One region of the Mesorhizobium sp. M0998 genome, then DNA from elsewhere that is predicted to be linked to it. Evidence: predicted binding sites of a transcription regulator. Region 1 holds the regulator's gene; each other region holds the start of a gene.
The links. The regulator PhoB, encoded in region 1, activates phosphate uptake and scavenging genes when phosphate is short. The targets are predictions, from matches to a motif close to TGTCATNNANCTGTCAT.
Positions count from the first base shown of each region.

Region 2: NKH59_RS07265 (alkaline phosphatase D family protein) is a predicted target of PhoB. The motif match lies at 2,873-2,889, and genes of this name have one in related genera.
Region 3: ugpB (sn-glycerol-3-phosphate ABC transporter substrate-binding protein UgpB) is a predicted target of PhoB. The motif match lies at 3,427-3,443, and genes of this name have one in related genera.
Region 4: phnC (phosphonate ABC transporter ATP-binding protein) is a predicted target of PhoB. The motif match lies at 3,542-3,558, and genes of this name have one in related genera.

Region 1 is NZ_JAMYND010000010.1:30,932-36,416, reverse strand. It holds gene xylF (D-xylose ABC transporter substrate-binding protein) at 1-426, opposite strand, end outside; gene NKH59_RS11805 (ROK family protein) at 712-1,956, shown strand; gene phoB (phosphate regulon transcriptional regulator PhoB) at 1,966-2,655, opposite strand; gene phoU (phosphate signaling complex protein PhoU) at 2,672-3,379, opposite strand; gene pstB (phosphate ABC transporter ATP-binding protein PstB) at 3,412-4,215, opposite strand; gene pstA (phosphate ABC transporter permease PstA) at 4,212-5,063, opposite strand; gene pstC (phosphate ABC transporter permease subunit PstC) at 5,067-5,485, opposite strand, start outside.
Region 2 is NZ_JAMYND010000005.1:201,138-206,622, reverse strand. It holds gene typA (translational GTPase TypA) at 1-699, opposite strand, end outside; gene NKH59_RS07270 (hypothetical protein) at 898-1,179, shown strand; gene NKH59_RS07265 (alkaline phosphatase D family protein) at 1,226-2,800, opposite strand; gene NKH59_RS07260 (MFS transporter) at 2,996-4,279, opposite strand; gene NKH59_RS07255 (TetR/AcrR family transcriptional regulator) at 4,362-4,967, shown strand; gene NKH59_RS07250 (hypothetical protein) at 5,066-5,485, shown strand, end outside.
Region 3 is NZ_JAMYND010000010.1:136,800-142,284, reverse strand. It holds gene ugpC (sn-glycerol-3-phosphate ABC transporter ATP-binding protein UgpC) at 1-223, opposite strand, end outside; gene ugpE (sn-glycerol-3-phosphate ABC transporter permease UgpE) at 231-1,079, opposite strand; gene ugpA (sn-glycerol-3-phosphate ABC transporter permease UgpA) at 1,088-1,972, opposite strand; gene ugpB (sn-glycerol-3-phosphate ABC transporter substrate-binding protein UgpB) at 2,054-3,364, opposite strand; gene NKH59_RS12390 (bifunctional diguanylate cyclase/phosphodiesterase) at 3,662-5,485, shown strand, end outside.
Region 4 is NZ_JAMYND010000012.1:15,671-21,155, reverse strand. It holds gene phnK (phosphonate C-P lyase system protein PhnK) at 1-702, shown strand, start outside; gene phnL (phosphonate C-P lyase system protein PhnL) at 878-1,585, shown strand; gene NKH59_RS13605 (DapH/DapD/GlmU-related protein) at 1,582-2,199, shown strand; gene NKH59_RS13600 (DUF1868 domain-containing protein) at 2,751-3,461, shown strand; gene phnC (phosphonate ABC transporter ATP-binding protein) at 3,628-4,494, shown strand; gene phnD (phosphonate ABC transporter substrate-binding protein) at 4,585-5,485, shown strand, end outside.

The sequences.
Region 1 (5,485 bases):
CTTGAAGACTTCCCGGGCCTGCATGCGGCCGACTTCCTTGTTGTCGAAGGTCAGGTAAAAGACGTCCTTGTTCTCGATCAGCCGGTCGTAGCCGACAACCGGAATACCTTCGTCCAGCGCCTTTTGCACGGCCGGCCCGATGGCCGAGGCGTCCTGCGCCAGGATGATCAGTGCGTTGGCGCCCTGCGAGATCAGGCTCTCGACGTCGGTGAGCTGCTTGCCGGGGTTGGACTGTGCGTCGGCGGAAATATACTTGTCGCCTGCGGCCTCGATGGCCGCCTTCATTGCGGCCTCGTCGGTCTTCCAGCGCTCTTCCTGGAAGTTCGACCAGGAAACGCCGATGACCTTGTCTTTAGCCTGCGCCACCGACGCCAGCGCCAGCGTCATGGCGACACCCGCCAGAATGGCGGTCGTGAATTTCTTCATCATATCCTCCCTGCGCCGCGTACGGCGTGACCAATTGGCTCAAAGACCAGCTTAGAAGCTCTAATTTTTTCGAGCCTCGAAAAAATACTGGTCCGATCTCCGGCTGCTGTCAACATCGATTCTGATGAATTTTGATGACTCTGCGAGTTTTTTCGAGCGTCGGAATAAACGATGACAGCGCCACCTGCATCTGACACTATTTGCCTCATCCGACACTATTTGTCGGACATTACCGACGGCTTCCGGTTCATGAGCGGCCGCGGCAACCGGGAGGAAAGCAAAACAATGTCGGTCGGAATCCGCCATGACGATTTGCGCCGGCGCAACCGGGCGATGGTGATCTCGGCGGTGCGCCGGGCCGGCCAGCCATCGCGTACTGAGATCGCAGCTACCACCGGCCTCAGTCATTCGACCATATCGGCGATTTCTTCCGACCTGATACGGGAAGGCATCCTCGCCGAGAGCAAGCCAAGTGAGCCCGTTTCGTTGAAACGCGGTCGTCCGCAAGTCGGCCTCGCCCTCAACCCGGAAGCGGCGGCGGTGCTGACCGTGGTGTTGTCGCTGAATTTCCTTTCGGCCGCCATTATCGACTATACGGGACAGGTGGTCGCCGAGGAACAGCGCCGGCTGGACACGCTGACTATGCCGCGCGACGAGCTGATCCGTGAATGCATGGCCATCGTCCGGCGCCGGCTGCAGGATCCAGACCTTGACGTCCGCAGTGTCGCCCGCATCGCCCTGGCGATTCAGGGCATTACCGACTCCCCTGCACGCGCCATGCTGTGGTCGCCGATCACGCCGCAGACCGACATCGCCTTTGCCGACATGCTGGAGGACGAATTCGGCATCCCGGCAACGGTGGAGAACGACTGCAACATGATGGCGGTGGCTTTGCGCTGGCGCAATCCGGATCGCTATCGCGACGACTTCATCGCCATCCTGCTTTCGCATGGCATCGGCATGGGGCTGGTGCTGAAGGGCGAACTGTTCACCGGGACGCATTCCTCGGGCGGCGAATTTGGCCACATGATCCATCGTCCGGGCGGCGCGCGCTGCCGTTGCGGGCGGCGCGGCTGCATCGAGGCGTATGCCGGCAACTACGCCATCTGGCGCAACGCCAGGCAGATGAGCGAAGACAGCGAACCGGTCGCCGACGTCAGCGACGCCGACATGCGAGCACTGGCGGCCCGGGCGCGCGAGAAAGATGGGCCGGAACGCGAGGCCTACCGCAAGGCCGGCGAAGCGCTGGGTTTCGGTCTCGGCTCGCTGTTCGCGCTGATCGATCCGGCACCGGTCGCGATGGTCGGCGCCAGTGCCGCCGCCTTCGATCTGATCGAGCCGGCCTTGCGGAAGGCAATCGCCCAGACCGCCGGCGGCCAGCATTCAGGCTCGATCTCCTTCGATACAGAGCCGAACGAATTGCCGCTGATCCGCGAAGGCTGCGCGATGCGGGCGTTAAGCTTCGTCGACCAGGAGATTTTCGCGCCGGGCGCGCAAATGAGGCCCAGCGTCAGAAAGAACGTAGCCTGACCAGGCGGGTCAATCTTCCCTGATCGCATAGCCGGCGCCGCGGATGGTGCGGATGACATCCGGCATCCGGCCGTTGTTGACGGCTTTGCGCAGCCGCCCGACATGCACGTCGACGGTGCGTTCGTCGATGTAGATTGTCTCGCCCCAGACATTATCGAGTAACTGGCTGCGCGAGAAGACACGGCCCGGATGCCGCATCATGAACTCGAGCAGCCGGAATTCGGTCGGCCCGAGCCTGATTTCGCTCTTCTTGCGATAGACCCTGTGCGATTCGCGATCGAGCACGATGTCGCCGACCTTCAGCACGCTGGACAGCACTTCCGGCTTGGCGCGCCGCAGCAGCGCCTTGACCCTGGCCATGAATTCCGGTGTCGAAAACGGCTTGACCAGATAGTCGTCGGCGCCGGTCGAAAGACCGCGCACCCGGTCGCTCTCCTCGCCGCGCGCGGTCAGCATGATGATCGGCAGCCGCTCGGTTTCGGGGCGCACCCGCAACCGACGACAGAGCTCGATGCCGGAAACCGCTGGTATCATCCAGTCGAGCACCAAAAGGTCGGGCACATTCTCCTGCAAACGGATCTCGGCTTCGTCGCCGCGTGTCACCACCTCGACCTGGTAGCCTTCGGATTCGAGATTGTAGCGGAGCAGCACACCCAACGGCTCCTCGTCCTCCACCACCATTATGCGTGGTGCGATCATCGGCTGGGCACCCCCATCATGTCACCGGTGCGGACATTGTCGTTTCGTCCTGCTTCGGACGATTGACCGGCAATTGCTCGCCGGTCAGCACATAATACGCATTTTCGGCGATGTTGGTGACATGGTCGCCGATCCGCTCCAGATTCTTGGCGCAGAACAGCAGGTGCGTGCAAGCGGTGATGTTGCGCGGATCTTCCATCATGTAGGTCAACAGCTCGCGGAACACGGACGTGTATTTAACGTCGATGCGCTCGTCGGCGGCACGAAGCTTGGCCAACGCGGCCGCATCGCCTGCAGCATATTCCTCGATGACACCCTGCACCTGGATGAGAACCAGCTGCGCCATCGCGTCGATGGAATGCGACAGGTCCCGCGGCGTGACGCTGAGGCCGACCGCACTCACGCGCTTGGCGATATTCTTGGCAAGGTCGCCGATGCGTTCGAGGTCGCCCGCCATGCGGATCGCTCCGACCACATGGCGAAGATCGTGGGCCATCGGCTGGCGTTTGGCGATCAGGGTGATGGCGCGGTCGTCCAGTTCGCGTTGACGCGCATCCATGATGGCGTCGTCGGAAACGACGCGTTGCGCCAGCACGTTGTCGGAATTCAACAGCGCCTTGGTCGCCCCGCCGACCATCGAACCGGCGAGGTCGGCCATGTCGCGGATCAGCTTGCTGATCTGCTCGAGATCCTCGTCGAAAGAAGCGACTGTGTGTTCGCCCATGGTCCTGTCCTCATATGCATGATCGGAACGGCTCAGCCGAAGCGGCCCGTGATGTAGTCCTGCGTGCGCTTCTCGCGGGGCGACGTGAAGATCTTCTCGGTCCGGTCGAACTCGACCAGTTCACCCAGATACATGAAGGCCGTCTGGCGCGACACGCGCGCCGCCTGCTGCATGTTGTGGGTGACGATGACGATCGTGTAGTCGGCTTGCAATTCGTCGATCAGTTCCTCGATCTTGGCCGTCGACAGCGGGTCGAGCGCCGAAGCCGGTTCGTCGAGCAGAATGACTTCCGGCTTCACCGCCACGGTGCGGGCGATACAGAGCCGCTGCTGCTGGCCGCCGGACAGGCTCAAGCCGCTGGCGTTGAGCTTGTCCTTGACCTCGCTCCACAGCGCGGCGCGCTTCAACGCCTGTTCGACGCGGCCGTCCACCTCGGACTTGCCGAGGTTCTCGTAGAGCCTGACGCCGAAGGCGATGTTCTCGTAGATCGACATCGGGAACGGCGTCGGCTTCTGGAACACCATGCCGATCTTGGTCCTGAGGAGGTTGAGATCCTGCGACCGGTCGAGAATGTTCTTGCCGTCGAGCAGCACCTGGCCCTCGGCCGTCTGTTTTGGGTAGAGCTCATAGATGCGGTTGAACACACGCAGCAGCGTCGATTTCCCGCAGCCCGAAGGGCCGATGAAGGCCGTGACGCTGCGCTCGGGCAGCGACAGGCTGATGTCCTTCAGCGCCTTGCTCTGGCCGTAGTAGAAGTTGAGATTCTTGACCTCGATCTTCGTCTTCTCGGTGACCGTTTCGGTCATCGTCATGTCTGGGGACAACATCTGTGTCATCTGTCCTCTCTGCGTCCGGTAAGGCTGCGGGCGAGGATGCTCAAGCCCAGAACCGTCAGGGTGATTATGAGTGCGCCGGTCCACGCCAGTTGCTGCCATTCCTCGTAAGGGCTGAGAGCGAACTGGAAGATGGTCACCGGCAGGCTGGCCATCGGCGCGTTGATATTGCTGCTCCAGAACTGGTTGTTGAGCGCGGTGAAGAGCAGCGGCGCCGTCTCGCCGGAAATGCGTGCTATCGCCAGCAATATGCCGGTGACGATGCCGGACAATGCGGCGCGGTAGGCGACCGAACGGATCACCACCCAGCGCGGCGCGCCGATCGCGGCACCGGCTTCACGCAACGCGTTCGGCACCAGGTTGAGCATGTCTTCAGTGGTGCGCACGACCACCGGAATGACCAGGATGGCAAGCGCCACGGCGCCGGCAATGGCCGAGAAATGTCCCATTGGCCGCACCATCAGCTCATAGACAAACAAGCCGATGATGATCGACGGCGCCGACAACAGGATGTCGTTGATGAAGCGGACGACGGTGGTGATGCGCGAAAAGCGTCCATACTCGGCCATGTAGGTTCCCGCCAGCACGCCGATCGGCGTGCCGACGACAACGGCGATGATCGTCATCAGCAGGCTGCCCGTGATGGCATTGAGCAAGCCGCCGGCCTCGCCCGGTGGTGGCGTCATCTCGGTGAAGACCGCGAGCGAAAGCCCGGCTGTGCCCTTATAGACCAACGCGCCGAGAATGAGCGCCAGCCCGGCAAGCCCGATGCCGGCGGCGACGACGCAAAGCGCCATCATCACCGAATTCCTGGCTTTGCGGCGGCTGTGGAGCGATGAGGATGTCGACATCGGTCAGGCTCCCGTACGGGCGTCGATCCGCATCAGCATATAGCGGGCGGCGGCGAGGATCAGGAAGGTGATGACGAAGAGGATCAGGCCGAGCGAAACCAGCGAGGAGGTGTAGAGGTCGCCGTCGGCCTCGGTGAATTCATTGGCGATGGTCGCCGAGATCGTCGTGCCCGGCGCGAACAGGGAGGCACTGATGCGATGTGCGTTGCCGATGACGAAAGTCACCGCCATGGTTTCGCCGAGTGCCCGGCCGAGGCCAAGCATGACGCCGCCCATGATACCGATGCGGGTATAGGGAATGACCACGCGCCGGGTCACTTCCCAGGTCGTGCAACCGATGCCGTAGGCCGATTCCTTCAGCACCGCCGGCACCGTATCGAAGACGTCCTTGGTGATCGAGGTGATGAAGGGCAGCACCATGA
Region 2 (5,485 bases), on a different contig from region 1:
CTGGTTGGATTTCAGCGTGCCGGATTCGATACGGCCGGTGATGATGCGGCCGAGGAAAGGATTGGCTTCCAGGATGGTGCCGATCATGCGGAATGGGCCGGGATGAACGGTCGGCGCCGGCACGTGCTTGATGACGAGGTCGAACAGCGGCGCCAGAGCCTGGTCCTTCGGACCTTCGGGGTTTTCCGAGACCCAGCCGTCGCGGCCTGAACCGTAAAGGATAGGGAAGTCGAGCTGCTCGTCGGTAGCGTCAAGTGCTGCAAAAAGATCGAACACCTCGTTCACCACTTCGACGTGGCGGGCATCTGGCCGGTCGATCTTGTTGATGACGACGATCGGCTTCAGTCCAACCTTGAGTGCCTTGCCGACCACGAATTTGGTCTGCGGCATCGGCCCCTCGGCGGCGTCGACCAGCACGATGGCCGAATCCACCATCGACAGAATGCGCTCGACCTCGCCGCCGAAGTCGGCGTGGCCGGGCGTGTCGACGATGTTGATGCGGGTGTCCTTCCAGTCGACCGAGGTCGCCTTGGCCAGGATGGTGATGCCGCGTTCCTTTTCGAGGTCGTTCGAATCCATGGCGCGCTCGGCGACGCGCTGGTTGTCGCGGAACGAGCCGGACTGTTTCAGAAGCTGGTCGACGAGGGTGGTTTTTCCATGGTCGACGTGCGCGATGATCGCGATATTGCGGATTTTCATGTTTTGGTCTCGGGAGCGTTGCAGGCAGCAGGCCAAAAGGCGCTGCCTCTTTCGGTTGGGCGGCTCATACAGGGTTTTTCGCAATTGCGAAAGAGGAGGCGAGCCACCAAATAAAGTCACCAAATCTTAAATGTCTTGGTGTGAAGTGGAATTATTAACCAAGGCGGAACCTTTCATGGTCCGGACAGTTCGAATTTCATGATCGAGGTAGGCATCAAACTCCGGCCGATTTTGGCATGTACCGCGCTTGCCGTCCTCCTCGCGGCCGGCGCGGCGCAATCGGCGGCGTCGTTCAAGGAGACGCGGTCTGCTTTGCCGCCCGACAAGCCGTCGGCGGAGCAGCTTTTTGCCGATGCTCCCGATGGCGTCGATCCGGTGGTGACCGGGCCGGTCAGCGCCGCCTTCAAGCAGCGGCAGCAAAATGCCGGATGCGACAGCGCCGTCTGGCCCAACATTCCCGTCGTCTGCTATCCCGATTGATATACGTCCTACCCTCGGGCTGGCCCGAGGGTAGTGGCGCCGTCGCTCACGCCGACCGCACCGGATCGAGCGTGACCTTGTAGAGTTCGCTGTCGTCGCGATCCATCAGCCGCACCGTCAACTGCTCGGTGGCGCCATCGATCTCGACGAGCCCGAAGAACTGCAGGCCGGCCGAAGGCGGCAGGTTTTGACCCTGTTCGGCAGTTGGTGCCTTTATGAACCTCAGCTCCGGGCCGAATGTCATATCGAAACCATTAGGCCCGAACGTGCCGGAATGGATCGGACCCGAAACGAATTCCCAAAACGGATTGAAGTCCTGGAACTGCGCCTTGTCCGGATTGTAGTAATGCGCGGCTGTATAATGCACGTCTGCGGTGAGCCAGACAGTGTTGCTGATACCCGCATTCTTTATATAGCGAAGAAGGTCGGCAATTTCCAGCTCACGCCCTTTGGCCGGGCCATTGTCGCCATTGCTGACCGCCTCGGCCCCTACCTTCTTGGTGCCGTCGTTCCAGACGACGAGGCCGAGCGGCATGTCGGCGGCGATGATTTTCCAGGTTGCGTTGGAATTCGCCAGTTCACGCTTCAGCCACTTGATCTGCTGTTCACCGAGGATGCGCGATTGCGGCGTCATCGTCTCCTGCATATCCGGACCGTTGGGGCCGCGGTAGGAACGCATGTCGAGGAAGAACACGTCGAGCAGCGGACCATAGGCGATCTTGCGGTAGACGCGGCCGGGCTCCGACGGCTCGTAACGGATCGTCGTCATTTCGTGGAAGGCGCGCGCCGCACGTGCCGCCAGCACATGGACGGATTTTTCAGTGTAGCGATCGTCGGCGCTCAGGTCCTTCGAGTCCGACCAGTTGTTCAGCACCTCGTGGTCATCCCACTGATAGAAGGTCGGACAGATGGCGCTGAGCGCCAGCACATGCCTGTCCATCATGTTGTATTTCCACTGCGCCCGGTATTCGTCCAGCGTCTCGGCAACCTTGCGCTTCTCGTCGATCAGCACTTTGTTTTTCCACTTGCCGCCGTTGGGCAGGTCGACCTCGTCCTTCATCGCACCATCGGCATAGATCGTATCGCCCGAATGCAGGAAGAAGTCGGGCGTGTGCTTGGCAATGGTGGCGTAGGTCTTCATGCCGGTCTCGTCGATGCCCCAACCTTGGCCGGCGGTGTCGCCCGACCAGGCAAAGCGAATGTCGCGCTTCGAGGCAGGTGCCGTGCGGAAGCGGCCGACGACCGGCTCGGAAACGGCGTTGATGTCGGCAAGATCGGCCGCGACCATGCGGTAGAAGATGTCCTGGTCGGAGGCGAGATCGGTAAGCAGCCGCTTCACCGTATAATCGCTGGCCGGCGAGGTATCGAGCGGCGCGAGGCGGACGGCATTGGTGAAGCTTTCGGTCCGCGACACCTCGAACATGACGCGCGACGGCCGGTCGGTGCGTGTCCAGACCATGCCGCTGGTGGCGTCGACGTCGCCGGACTGGATGCCATGGGTGAAAGCCGGGCGCTGATTGGCGCGCGAGTAATGGGGGAGGGCGAGGCCCGAGGCGCCGACCAGGCCAACGGCGCTGGCCGACGTGACGAAAGCGCGCCGCGTCATCGAAATCTTGTTCATGGCTGTCTCCTGGATGGCGTTGAACGTCGCCGCCAAGCTCCAGCTTCAATGTTTCAGGCACATTTCGAAACGATGAAGGTTTGATAACAGTGAACAGGCTGGCGAATCTCCCCCCTCGAGGGGGAGATGTCGCCGAAGGCGACAGAGGGGGTCGTCTCGGATGGAGCGCCGGCCTCCTGCATCGGCGATTGCGCCCTACGCCGCCTGCGGTTCCGGATCAAACGCCGGGCGGCTGGTGTTGATCAACAGCGAGATGCAGGCGGCGGCTATTGCCGTCATACCGGCGATCAGGAAGGCAAGCTCGTAATTGCCTTGCAGCTCGCGCATGGTGCCGCCGAAGAAGGCCGCTGTCGCGGCGCCAACCTGATGGCCGGCGACGATCCAGCCGAAGACGATCGGCCCGCTGCGGTCGCCGAACGCCTCGTTGGAAAGCCTGAGCGTCGGCGGCACCGTGGCGATCCAGTCCAGTCCGTAAAACACCGCGAAGATGATCAGGCTGGTCGCCGAGAAGCCGGAATAGGGCAGATAGATCAGCGACAGGCCGCGAATGCCGTAATAGACGCCGAGCAGCTTGCGCGGGTCGAAACGGTCGGTGAGCCAGCCCGACAGCGTCGTGCCGATCAGGTCGAAGATGCCCATCATCGACAGCAGGCCTGCGGCCTGCACTTCGCCGATGCCCATATCGCCGCAAAAAGCGATCAGATGCGTGCCGACCAACCCGTTGGTGGTGAAGCCGCAAACGAAGAAGGTGGCGAACAGATACCAGAACACGCGCGTGCCGGCGGCGCGGCGCAGCGTGCTCAATGTATGCGAAAGGAAATTGCCTTGCGAGGCTGGCGGCACCGGCGGCACGTCGTCGGCATCGGCGCCATAGCGGACCATGCCGATCGACGCCGGGCGCTCCGGCACCAGCATATAGACCAGCGGCACCAGGCAGGCGGTGGCCACGGCAATGGCGATGGCGACCGGCTTCCAGCCGCCCGACTGGGCCAGCGAGGCGAGCAGCGGCAGGAAGACCAGCAGCCCGGTGGCACTGGACGCCGACATCAGTCCCATCACCAAGCCGCGATTGGTCTTGAACCAGCGGTTGACGATGGTCGCGCCGAGCACGGTGGCGACGGCGCCCGAGCTGACGCCGGAAAACACGCCCCAGGTGAGGAGCAGATGCCACGGTTTGGTCATCAACAGGCTGAGCGCGGTCGATCCCGACATCAAGAGCAGCGCGGCAAGCAAGGTGCGGCGCAGCCCGATCCGCTCCATCAGCGCCGCGGCAAACGGCCCGGTCAGGCCATAGAGGAAGATGCCGGTGGCCGCCGCCAGCGACACCACGTCGCGCCGCCAGCCGAAACTGTTCTCCAGCGGCAGCATCATGACTGCCGGCGCCGAACGCAGGCCCGCTGCGATCAGCAGGCAAAGGAAGATGACGGCGACCACGACGAAAGCGTAGCGCTGGCCAAACGGGCGGGATTGAGCTATCATGTTACTGACCGGTACGTTGCAGGAGCGCGAAACATACGTACCGACCGGTAACATTGTCAACCAGCTAATCGGCAGACCAGGCATGAAAAGCATTGAACCAACGATCAAGGCCAATGACGCACCGCCGCCTCGCGCCGCCGAACGGATTCTCCAGGTGGCGCGAGACCTGTTCTACCGGCAAGGCATCAGAGCGATCGGCGTCGACGAGATCGTGCGGCGTGCCGGCGTCACCAAGCCCAGCCTCTACCGCAGCTTTCCGTCCAAGGATGAGCTGGCCGCATCCTACCTCCGGCACTATGATCTCGAATTCTGGGAGCGTTTCGACGAGGCGGTGAATGCCCATCCCGGCGATCCGCGCGCGCAGATCGTCACCTTCCTGACGCGTGTCGGCAAGCGTACGCAAAGGCCCGACTATCGCGGCTGCGGCATGACCAATGCCGCGGTCGAATATCCCGAACATGGCCATCCGGCCCGCGTCGTGAGCGAGGCCAACAAGCAGGAACTGCGCCGCCGCCTGCGTGCCATGGCGGCAGAGATGGGCGCCGGCGACGCCAACACGCTGGGCGACGGGCTGCTGCTCCTGATCGAGGGCGCCTATATCAGCGGCCAGCTGTTCGGTGCCGGCGGGCCGGCGAAGTCGGTGGCCCGCAACGCCGATCTTCTGATAGAGGCAAGCTTGAAGAAATAGTGGTCCGTTTTACAAGACCACTGTGCGCAGCCTGACTTCCTCTAGGCTGCCGCTAAATTTGACGGTACGCTGCGCCCCCCGAACTGAGTTGTTCCGCCATGCGCGCTCTCTTGATCCCGCTTGCCCTCGCCGGTTTCTGCCAGGCGGCCCGGGCCGGCGACATATCCAGCGTCTATACCGATCTCGATTGGGAGAAGGACTGCGTCACCTATGCCCAAGCGGAAGAAGGCGACGGCGACTGGGCCGATCTCGCCTGTTCGGGCTACCGCGGCTACCCGGTGATGATTTCCTATGACGACGCGCGGGAATCGCTGTTCTACGGCTTTCCACCTGGCGACATGACCACGGTCTGGGAAAGCTTTTCCGGTCTCAATTCGGCTGGACCCAAGGTCGAGTGGCGGATCGAAACCAACGGCAAAACTGCCATTCCGTTCGCCGTCATCCATCGTCGCTCGATCAGCGATAGCGAGGGCGAGAACAAGTCGACGGAAGTGCTGATTGTGGCCAAGGTTGCCCAG
Region 3 (5,485 bases), 110 kb from region 1:
CGGTCGGGCCAATGGCGTTGACCACCTTGCCGTCAATGGCGACTGTACCGGCAGAAATCGTCTCCAGCCCGGCGATCATCCTCAGCAGCGTAGACTTGCCGCAGCCGGACGGGCCGACCAGCACGCAAAGCTCCTTGTCGGGAATGGCGATGGAAACGCCCTTCACGGCCTCGACGCCGCTGGGATAGATTTTCCTGACATCCTTCAGATCCACGGTCGCCATCGGCTTCTCACTTTTCGGATTCGACCAGACCGCGCACGAACCAGCGTTGCATCAGCACGACCACCAGGATCGGCGGCACGATGGCCAGCATTGCCGTGACCATCACGAGGTGCCATTGGGTGTCGGCATCGGCGAAGGAAACCATCTTTCTCAGCGCGATGACGATGGTGTTCATGTCGTTGCTGTTGGTGACGAGCAGCGGCCAAAGATACTGCGTCCAGCCATAGATGAAGAGGATCACGAACAGCGCGGCGATGTTTGTCCGCGACAGCGGCACCAGAATATCGAAAAAGAAGCGCCATGGCCCGGCACCGTCGACACGCGCCGCCTCGACCAATTCGCCCGGTATGGTCATGAAGAACTGGCGAAACAGCAGCGTTGCGGTGGCCGAGGCGATCAGCGGGACGATCAGGCCGGCATAGGTGTCGATCATGCCAAGATCGACCATCACCTTGTAGGTCGGCAGGATGCGCACCTCGACTGGAAGCATCAAGGTGATGAAGATCAGCCAGAAGAAGGTCATGCGCAGCGGAAAGCGAAAGAACACGATCGCGTAGGCCGACAGGATCGAGATGAAGATCTTTCCCACCGCAACGCCGAGCGCCATGATCGTGGTGTTGAGCAGCAGCCTGCCGACGCTGACCCCGCCGATACGACCGATGCCGCCGAATAGCGCCTCGCTGTAATTGTTCCATAGCTGGCCGCCGGGCAAGAGCGGCAGGGGCGGCCTGAGGATCGTTTGCAGCGTGTGCGTCGAGGCAACGAAGGTGTAGTAGATCGGAAAAGCCACGATCACTATGCCGAGGATGAGCACGGCATGGGCGATGAAGGTGCGGAGCGGGGACTGGCCGATCATCGCTGCCCTCAGCCGTAGTGGACTTTGCGTTCCACATAGCGGAACTGGATTGCTGTGAGCGCGATGACGATGGCCATCAGGATGACCGACTGCGCCGCCGAGTCGCCCAGGATCAGATTGACGAAGCCGTCATTGTAGACCTTGTAGACCAGCGTCTCTGTCGTCTTGCCCGGCCCGCCGCCGGTGACGGCATGAACGATGCCGAACGTGTCGAACAGGGCATAGACGGTGTTGACGACCAGCAGGAAAAAGGTTGTCGGCGCAAGCAGCGGGAAGACGATGGTCCAGAAGCGCTTGGTTTCGCCGGCGCCGTCCATGGCCGCCGCTTCGATCAGCGTTTTCGGCACCGCCTGCAGGCCGGCGACGAAGAACAGGAAGTTGTAGCTGATCTGCTTCCAGGCAGCAGCCGACACCAGCAGGATCATGGCGTGGGTGCCGTTGAGCAGCGGGTCCCATACGACGCCGAGGCTTCTCAGCAAATAGGCCAACGAGCCGATCGAGGGATTGAACAGGAAAAGCCAAAGCATGCCGGCAATCGCCGGCGCCACGGCGTAAGGCCATATCAACAGTGTGCGGTAGAGGCCTTTGCCGCGCACGGCCTTCTCGGCCATGACCGCGAGCAGCAGGGCCACAACCATGGCAACGGTCGCGGTCGCAAGAGAGAACACTACTGTGACCTTGATCGAGTTGAGGTAGGCCGGATCGGCCAGCACCTTCCGGAAATTGGCCAACCAGACGAACCTGCTCTTCAGCCCGAACGGGTCTTGCCTGAGCATGGACTGGTAAAGCGCCTGACCGGCCGGCCAGTAGAAGAAAACCAGGGTGATGGCGAGTTGTGGCGCCACCAGCAGGTAGGGCAGGATCTTGTTGGGAAAGACGACGCGTGGAGACAGGCTGATTTCCCTCGCTATCCAGGTATCGCCCGCGCGAGCTCGCGTGGGCGATATTCCAACCGACTAAACGAGCTAATCTCGTTAATTGTCCAGGGCTTCCTTGATCGCGGCGTTGCCGCGCGCGACCGCATTGTCGAGCGCCTGCTGGGCGGTTTGCTGGCCGGCCAGCATTTTCTCCAGCTCCTCGTTCTGGATATCGCGCACCTGCGGCAGATTCGGCAGGCGCACGCCCTTCGAATTGTCGGTCGGCGACTTGCCGATCATCTGCAGGATGGGTGTCTCGCGGCCGGGGTTCTTGTCATAGAAGCCTGATTTCTTCGTCGCCTCATACGCGGCGAGCGTCACAGGCAGGTATCCCGACTTCTGGTGCAGATATTCCTGCACATCGGTCTTGGACAGATAGGCAAAGAAGGCCGCGACGCCCTTGTATTCCTCGTCCGACTTGTTGCCGAACACCCACAGGCTGGCACCGCCCGGCGTCGTGTTCTGCGGGGCACCCTTGGCGTCACTGTCGTAAGGAAGCTGGCCGATGCCATAGTTCATGCCGGACTTGACGATATCGCCGAGGCCGCCCGACGATTCGGTGAAGATGCCGCATTCGCCGGCGAGGAATATCTGCTTGGCTTCGGAGGTGCGCCCGCCATATTTGAACGTGCCGTCCTTGGCCAGGTCAGCGAGCGCCTGGAAGTGGTTGACGAAAATCGGCGCATTGATCTTGAGTTCGACATCACCGCCGGCCAGGCCATTCTGCTGGGTGGCCCAAGGCACGTCATTCCACGCCGCGAAATTCTCCAGGTGGATCCAGGTCAGCCAGGTCGAGGTATAGCCGCAAGGGGCGGCGCCGCTCGTCTTGATCTTCTTGGCAGCTTCCCACACCTCGTTCCACGTCTTGGGCGGATTGTTCACGTCGAGGCCTGCCTTCTGGAAGATGTCCTTGTTGTAATAGAGGATCGGCGAGGAAGAGTTGTAGGGGAACGATAGCATGGTGCCGTCCGGCTTCGAATAATAGCCGACGATGCCGGGCAGATACTGGCTCTTGTCGAAAGTCATCCCGGCGCCGGTCATCACATCGGCCACCGGCTTTATCGCACCCTCGGCCGCCATCATCACGCCGGTGCCGACGTCGAACACCTGGAGGATATCGGGCGCTTGCCCGGCACGAAAGGCAGCGATGCCGGCATTCAGCGTCTCCGGATAGGTGCCCTTGAACACCGGAACGAGCTCATAGTCGCTCTGGCTGGCGTTGAAATCCTTGGAGATCTTGGCGACGACCTCGGCGTTGGCGCCGGTCATGGCGTGCCACCAGCTGATCTGCGTGACGGCGAAGGCGGAGGTGGTGGAAAGCAGGGTCACGGTGGCGGCGATACCGGCCGCAAAGCCGAAGAACTTCATGTTTCATCTCCCGTTTGTCATTGGCGAAAGGGGCACTTCCGCAAAGCCAATATGTGGCGCTGATGACAATCGGACAACGGTTTTATTGCGGATCAATGAACATCATTCCTTCCTAAAGTGCACTCGCTACTGAAACCGGGCGCCAGAAATCACATCACCGTCTTTTTGGGCGCAGCGGCGTCGGTTTTCCCCCGAAAAGACCCGCCTCATGGCCCACGGGTTAACCATTCGTTAAAATCTCCAAGAGCTAATCCGTCACACCTCCCCTGTTAATTTTGGCAGACCGAGTGAACCAGGATGCTGACGGTCTATAATTGTATTGTAAGTCAGCACGATCCGAGACTGGTTGCGCTTGCCGCACTCATCTGTGGAATTTCTTGCTTCTCGGCGGTTAATCTCCTTAAGCATGTCGGCCGATCGACCGAGCGAAACCGGCTTGTCTGGCTGATGATCGCCGCGGCCTCGACCGGGTTCGGCATATGGGCGACGCATTTCATCGCCATGACCGCGTTTACGCCGGGAATACCGAATGCATACAATCCGGGATTATCCGCCTTTTCGCTTGCCGCCGCCATTATCATGACCGCGCTTGGGATGTGGGTCGCCACCTTGCGCCGCGGCATCGACCATTTCCTCGTCGGTGGCGCCATTCTGGGCGGCGCCATCGCGACGATGCACTACATCGGCATGGCAGCTTTCGAGGTCGAAGGCCGGGTCGCATGGAACCTGCTCCTTGTCGCGATATCGCTTCTGGCCGGCGTGACCCTCGCGGCACTGGCGCTCCTTGTCGTCTTGCGCCGTCCGTCAGCGCTCGCGACTTTCGGCGGCGCCGCGCTTTTGACGCTGGCGATTTGCAGCTTGCATTTCATCGCGATGGCTGCGGTGTCGATCATTCCGGATTCCTCGATTGAAATATCCGAACATTCCATCGAGCCCATTTCCCAGGCCTTTGCCGCAGCGGTCGCCAGCCTGATAATCCTTGTGCTATCGGGTGCCGCGCTGTGGATCGACCTGCGCTTTCGCCGCCAGAAGCTCGAGGCCGATCGCATGCACGATCTCGCCAATGCGGCGGTGGAAGGTCTGATCGTTTGCGATGGCACCCGCATTGTCAGCGCCAATGACAGTATGGCGAAGCTGACCGGAACAGCGACAGCCACCCTGAACACGATGCAATTCGGCGAGCTTTTCGACGGACAGAGCGCAGCCGATATGTCCGGCTTCGGCGAACAGGCGCAGGAAGCGAAGTTAAGGGGCAGCGACGGCGCGAGAATTCCTGTCGAGCTGATCGCCAGGAGAATCACCTACTGCGGCAGGCCTCATACGGTGCTTGCCGTTCGCGACATCCGTGAGCGCAAGAAGGCAGAACAAGAGATCCTCCGCCTCGCGCATTTCGATCCGCTTACCGGGCTTGCCAATCGGCGGAGCTTTTCTTCCCGGCTGGAAGCAGAATTCGCGTCGATGGATCGTGGCGGCAAGGATGGATATCTGGCGCTCCTGCTGCTTGACCTCGACCGGTTCAAGCAAGTCAACGACCTCTACGGCCACAGCGCCGGCGATGCTATGCTGCAGAAGCTGGCGCACTGCATTTCCGGCATCCCGCGCAACGGACAGATGCTCGCGCGTCTCGGCGGCGATGAATTTGCCATCATAGCTCCGAACCTCCCCGACCCCCTGGCCGCAGGCCGGATAGCCGAGGACTTGCTGGCGGCGATCCGGGAGGAAAACAGGGTTTCGGTCGGCTCCGGCCTCGTCTCGGCCAGCATCGGCATTGCCTTCTTTCCGCTGGATGCCGAAGACCAGGCCGGCCTGATCAGCCATGCCGACACGGCACTCCATCGCGCCAAAACCGAAGGCAGGGACACTTATCGGTTTTTCGAGATGGCCATGGGCACCGCGGCCCGCGACAAGCGCGTGATGGAGCATGAATTGCGCCAGGCGATCGCCCGCAAGGAGTTCCACCTCTTCTATCAGCCGCAGAAGGAGATCCGCGGCGGCAGGATGATCGGCTTCGAAGCCCTGGTCCGTTGGCAGCACCCTGAGCGGGGTGACATTTCTCCGGCCGTTTTCATCCCGGTGGCCGAGGACAGTGGCGCTATCGCGCAGATCGGCGACTGGGTGCTG
Region 4 (5,485 bases), on a different contig from region 1:
ACTTTTGACCTCTGGCCGGGCGAAGTGCTGGCGGTGGTCGGCGAATCCGGTTCCGGCAAGACGACTTTGCTCAACTGCCTGTCAACTCGACTGCTGCCCAGCTCCGGCACCGCCAGCTACCGGATGCGCGACGGCCAGTTTCGCGAACTCTACCGCATGAGCGAGGCCGAGCGCCGCTTCCTGATGCGCACCGATTGGGGTTTTGTCCATCAGAACCCGGCCGACGGGCTGCGCATGACGGTGTCGGCCGGCGCCAATGTCGGCGAGCGGCTGATGGCGGTCGGCGACCGCCACTATGGAAAAATCCGCGCCACCGCGGTCGACTGGTTGTCGCGTGTCGAGATCGACGAAGACCGCATCGACGACGAGCCGCGCGCCTTTTCCGGAGGCATGCGCCAGCGCCTGCAGATCGCCCGCAACCTCGTCACCGGGCCGCGGCTGGTGTTCATGGACGAGCCAACCGGCGGCCTCGACGTCTCGGTGCAGGCGCGCCTGCTCGATCTGTTGCGCGGCCTGGTCACCGATCTCGGCCTGGCCGCCATCGTCGTCACCCACGATCTCGCCGTGGCGCGGCTGTTGTCGCAGCGCATGATGGTGATGAAGGACGGCCGCGTCGTCGAAAGCGGCCTCACGGACCGCGTCCTCGACGATCCGCGCGCGCCCTATACCCAGTTGCTTGTCTCCTCGATCCTGCAGGTGTGACGATGGAACGCATTTGCCTGGCACCTACCCCCACCCCGCTGCTTCGCAGCGACCCTCCCCACAAGGGGGAGGGTAAAACGCCGGCGCCCTACCTCCCCCTTGTGGGGAGGTCGGACCGAAGGTCCGGGTGGGGGTACTCCGGCCCGCAGACGAATGACGATTGGAGAACCCTCTGATGGCAACCCCGCTCGTTGTCTCCGATGTCGCGAAGAGCTTCACCATGCATCTGCGCGACGGCATCAAACTGCCGGTGGTCGCTGGTGTCTCGTTCGCGATCAGGGCCGGCGAATGCGCCGTGCTCGGCGGCCCGTCCGGCGCCGGCAAGAGCTCGATCCTGAAGATGCTCTACGGCAATTATGCCGCCGACGAAGGCCAGATCATCGTCCAGCACGAGGGCGGGCTCATCGATCTCGCCTCGGCCAGCCCGCGCACCGTGCTTGCCGTGCGCCGGCTTACCATCGGCTATGTCAGCCAGTTCCTGCGCACCGTGCCGCGTGTCTCTGCGCTCGATGTCGTGGCCGAACCGCTGGTCGAGCGCGGCGAGGAGCGCGAGGTCGCGCACGGCAAGGCACGTGCCTTGCTGGCGCAGCTCAACCTGCCGGAAAAGCTCTGGGCGCTGCCGCCGGCGACGTTCTCCGGCGGTGAACAGCAGCGCGTCAACATCGCGCGCGGCTTCATCACCGAGCACCCGATCCTGCTGCTCGACGAGCCGACCGCTTCGCTCGACGCCAGGAACCGCGACGTGGTGATTTCCCTGATCGCCGCCAAGAAGGCGGCGGGCGTCGCTTTGCTCGGCATCTTCCACGACCACGACGTGCGTGAGGCGGTGGCCGACCGTATCATCGACGTGACCGCCTTCGCCGCCGGAAAAATTGCCGCATGACGAGGAAACTGTCGGAGGCGCCGCTGATCCACGAGACGGCGGAAGTCGAGAACTCAACGCTTGGCCGCTGGACCGAGATCGCCGAGCGCTGCCGGGTTTCCGAAAGCACGCTCGGCGACTATTCCTACATGATGCAGGACTGCGGCGTCTGGTGCGCAACGATCGGCAAATTCGCCAACATCGCCGCAAGCGTGCGCATCAACGCTACCAACCATCCGACCTGGCGGCCGGCGCTGCACCATTTCACCTATCGCGCCTCGGATTATTGGGACGACGCCGAGCACGAGAGCGAATTCTTCGCCAAGCGCCGCGCCAAACGCGTCACCATCGGCCACGACACCTGGCTCGGCCACGGCTCGACCATCCTGCCCGGCGTCACCGTCGGCCATGGCGCGGCGGTCGGTGCCGGCGCGGTGGTGTCGAAGGACGTCGCGCCCTACACCGTCGTCGCCGGCGTACCGGCCAAGCCGATCCGCGAACGCTTCGACCGCCGCACCGCGGAGCGCTACCAGGCGCTCGCCTGGTGGGACTGGGACCATGCAAGGCTGCGCGCCGCGCTCGACGATTTCCGCGAGCTGGAGGCCAATCAGTTTTTGGAGAAGCATGGGGGTTGACGCCCTGAATAAGTCAGCCGCTCAGGCAAATGTCCAAAATAATAGAAAGAAATCCTAACGTAATAAGAATAGCAACACCAGTCTGATTTAACCTGATAAGTTCTATAAATTTTTTGTCATAACCAATATCTATAAGCGATTTGGTTTTTTCCTCAACTTTATTTGCAAAATTTATCGTAACTAGAACGATTAAAAAAATGAGAATCATTAGAATAATGGCCGCGTCACGCCCATTTCCATAATTGTACAAGTATCCAGATATTGGATGGTTCAAGCTACCAACCCGATATATGGACGTCAAAACCAGGGCCACTGTGAAACTCATCGCAGCGACTACCCCTGCAGCATACAGTCGCAACCACTGGCGCCAACGTAGCAATTAGGAAGCCTCTCTTTGATACGAGTTTGAATCTTTATTTCAATCTTGATGATGTGGAAACCCCGGCAGCATCACTTGGCGAATCATGCCTTTGATATTCTACTTCTTGGCACGGTTTTCATGTCCCTGACACATCGTCGGGGCAGGACGCGGCCTTCCTTTGGAGATCGCAATGCCTGTTTCAGTCAGACCTTCGCTCGCCGGATTCTTTGCCGGCTCGAACCCGACCCCTCCGGTGCATCTCGGCAGGCGCTACGACACCTCTGGTAATTTTCTCAACGAGCCCGGCAACACGGTCGTCTGCCATCTCGTCAACGGCTCGGCTTCGGAAGCGGTGATCATCGACGTGCGTGAGCGCATGCGCGCCATGCCTGATGCCGACGGGCTGGCCTTCACGCCCGTCTCCAGCCTGCACATGACGCTGTTCCAGGGCATCATCGAATACCGCCGCCGGCTTCCCTATTGGCCGGAGGATGTGCCGCTCGACACCAGCATCGACGACATGACCCGCCTCTATCAGGAACGCCTGAACGGCTTCGAAGGCTACGGCGCCTTCAAGATCAAGGTCGTCGATGTCGTGCCGACGGGCTTGACCGTTGCCGGCGCAACCGATGAGGACGTGCATATCCTGCGCGCATGGCGCGATGCCTTGTCGGCGCCTTTCGGATACCGGCATCCCGACCACGACACTTACGTCTTCCACATCACGTTCGCCTACCAGATCCGGCGTCTGGCGGACGAAGGGGCGTCCGAGTGGCAAGATCTGTTCGACGATTGCCTCTCGCTGTTTGCCCGCCAGGCTCCGGTGATCGAGCTGCGGCCACCTGCCTTTTGCCGCTTCAGGGACATGGAGCATTTCGAGGAGTTGCTGATCCTCGGCTGATCCCATCCAAGCCGCCCGGACGGCAGCGGTTTGGGTCAACTCGCCTTCGCGCCAAACGCGCCTGTGGGCAGTAACAAAACTGACATCAATCCGACACCGCAGGTTCATGCCGTTGCGCTAGCGAGGGTTAACAGACCTTCAACCGCGACTGGACTGGAACTTACCCATGTCAGCAACGCCAGAAATGTCAGCAACGCTCGAAATTCGCGGCGTCACCCGCCGGTTCGGCAAGAACACCGCTGTCAGCAATGTCGACATCTCGATTCCGCACGGTCAGATGGTCGGCATCATCGGTCGCTCCGGCGCCGGCAAATCGACGCTTCTGCGCATGATCAACCGCCTCATCGATCCGAGCCAAGGATCGATTTTTTTTGACGGCGCCGAAATTTCCCGGCTGCGCGGCTCGCCGCTCCGACGCTGGCAGCGCGACTGCGCCATGATCTTCCAGCAGTTCAACCTGGTGCCGCGCCTCGATGTGCTGACCAATGTGCTGCTCGGCCGGCTCAATCACCGTTCGACCGTGTCCAACCTATTTGGCATGTTCTCCCGCGGTGAATGCGCCGAGGCGGTTGCAGCCCTCGAGCGCCTCGACATCGCCCGCACCGCCCTGCAGCCGGCCGGCACGCTTTCCGGCGGCCAGCAGCAGCGCGTTGCGATTGCGCGCGCCATGATGCAGCAGCCGAAGGTGTTGCTGGCGGATGAGCCGATTGCCTCGCTCGATCCGCTCAACGCCAAGGTGGTGATGGATTCGCTGCAGGACATCAATTTGCGCGAGGGCATCACCGTCATCACAAATCTGCATACGCTGGATACGGCCCGCACCTACTGCAACCGCATCATCGGCATGGCCGCCGGCAAGGTCGTCTTCGACGGCCCGCCTGAAGCCCTCAACCGCGAGGCCGTGCGCATGGTCTACGGCGCCGACAGCAATGGCGGCGAAATCTCCGAGGCCATCACCTCCACCAGTGTCGCCATCAAACAGAAAATCGCTGCATCCGCCGGACCGCTCGAGCCCGCATTCCCGGGATATTGAGAACGACCTGATCGCCCGCCCGCGTCAAAGGCACCTGTCAAAAAATTCGAACGCTACCGGCGCGAGGCCGGGACCAACAGGAGAGAGATAATGTTCAGGAAGATGGTTTTTGGCGCCGTTTCATTGCTCGCCATCGCGGCAAGCGCCGCTCACGCCCAGGATATCAAGGAATTCCGCATCGGCATCCTTGGCGGTGAAAACGAAGCGGACCGGCTGCGCAACTTTCAGTGCCTCGCCGATCACATGAAGTCCGAATTCGGCTTCGAGAAGGTCTCGCTGTTCCCGGCCGCCGACTATGACGGCGTTATCCAGGGCCTGCTCGGCGGCACGCTCGATTTCGCAGAGCTTGGCGCGTCGGGCTATGCCAGCGTCTACCTCAAGGATCCGAACGCCGTGACCCCGATCCTCACCACCCAGCAGACCGACGGCGCGACCGGCTATTATTCGATCGGCCTTGCGCTGAAGTCGTCCGGCATCACCGACATCAAGTCGGCCAAGGGCAAGAAGCTCGGCTATGCCGACCCGGATTCGACCTCCGGCTACCTGATCCCGCTGACCCAGATCCCGAAAGACACCGGCGCTTCGAACGAAACCTTCTTCGCCTCGACACAGTTCAATGGTGGCCACGAGAACAACCTCCTCGCCGTTCGCGACGGCAAGGTCGATGTTGCGGTTGACGATTCCTCTGGCATCGGCGACTTCAAGAACGGCTACACCTCCGGCACCTTCCACAAGGAAGTCGCCAAGGGCGCCGTGGACCCCAACGATTTCGTCGAAGTCTGGCGCTCCGGCTTGATCCCGAACGGCCCGCTGGTCGTGCGCACCGCACTCGGCGGCGATATGAGCGCCAAGCTCGCCAACTTCTTCACCAGCCTGCCGGCCAAGGACAAGCCTTGCTTCGAGGCCATCGAAGGCGGCGATTTCACCGGCTATGTTCCGGTGAAGCCGGACTTCTACAGCGTCATCGTCGAAGCCCGCAAAGCCGCGATCG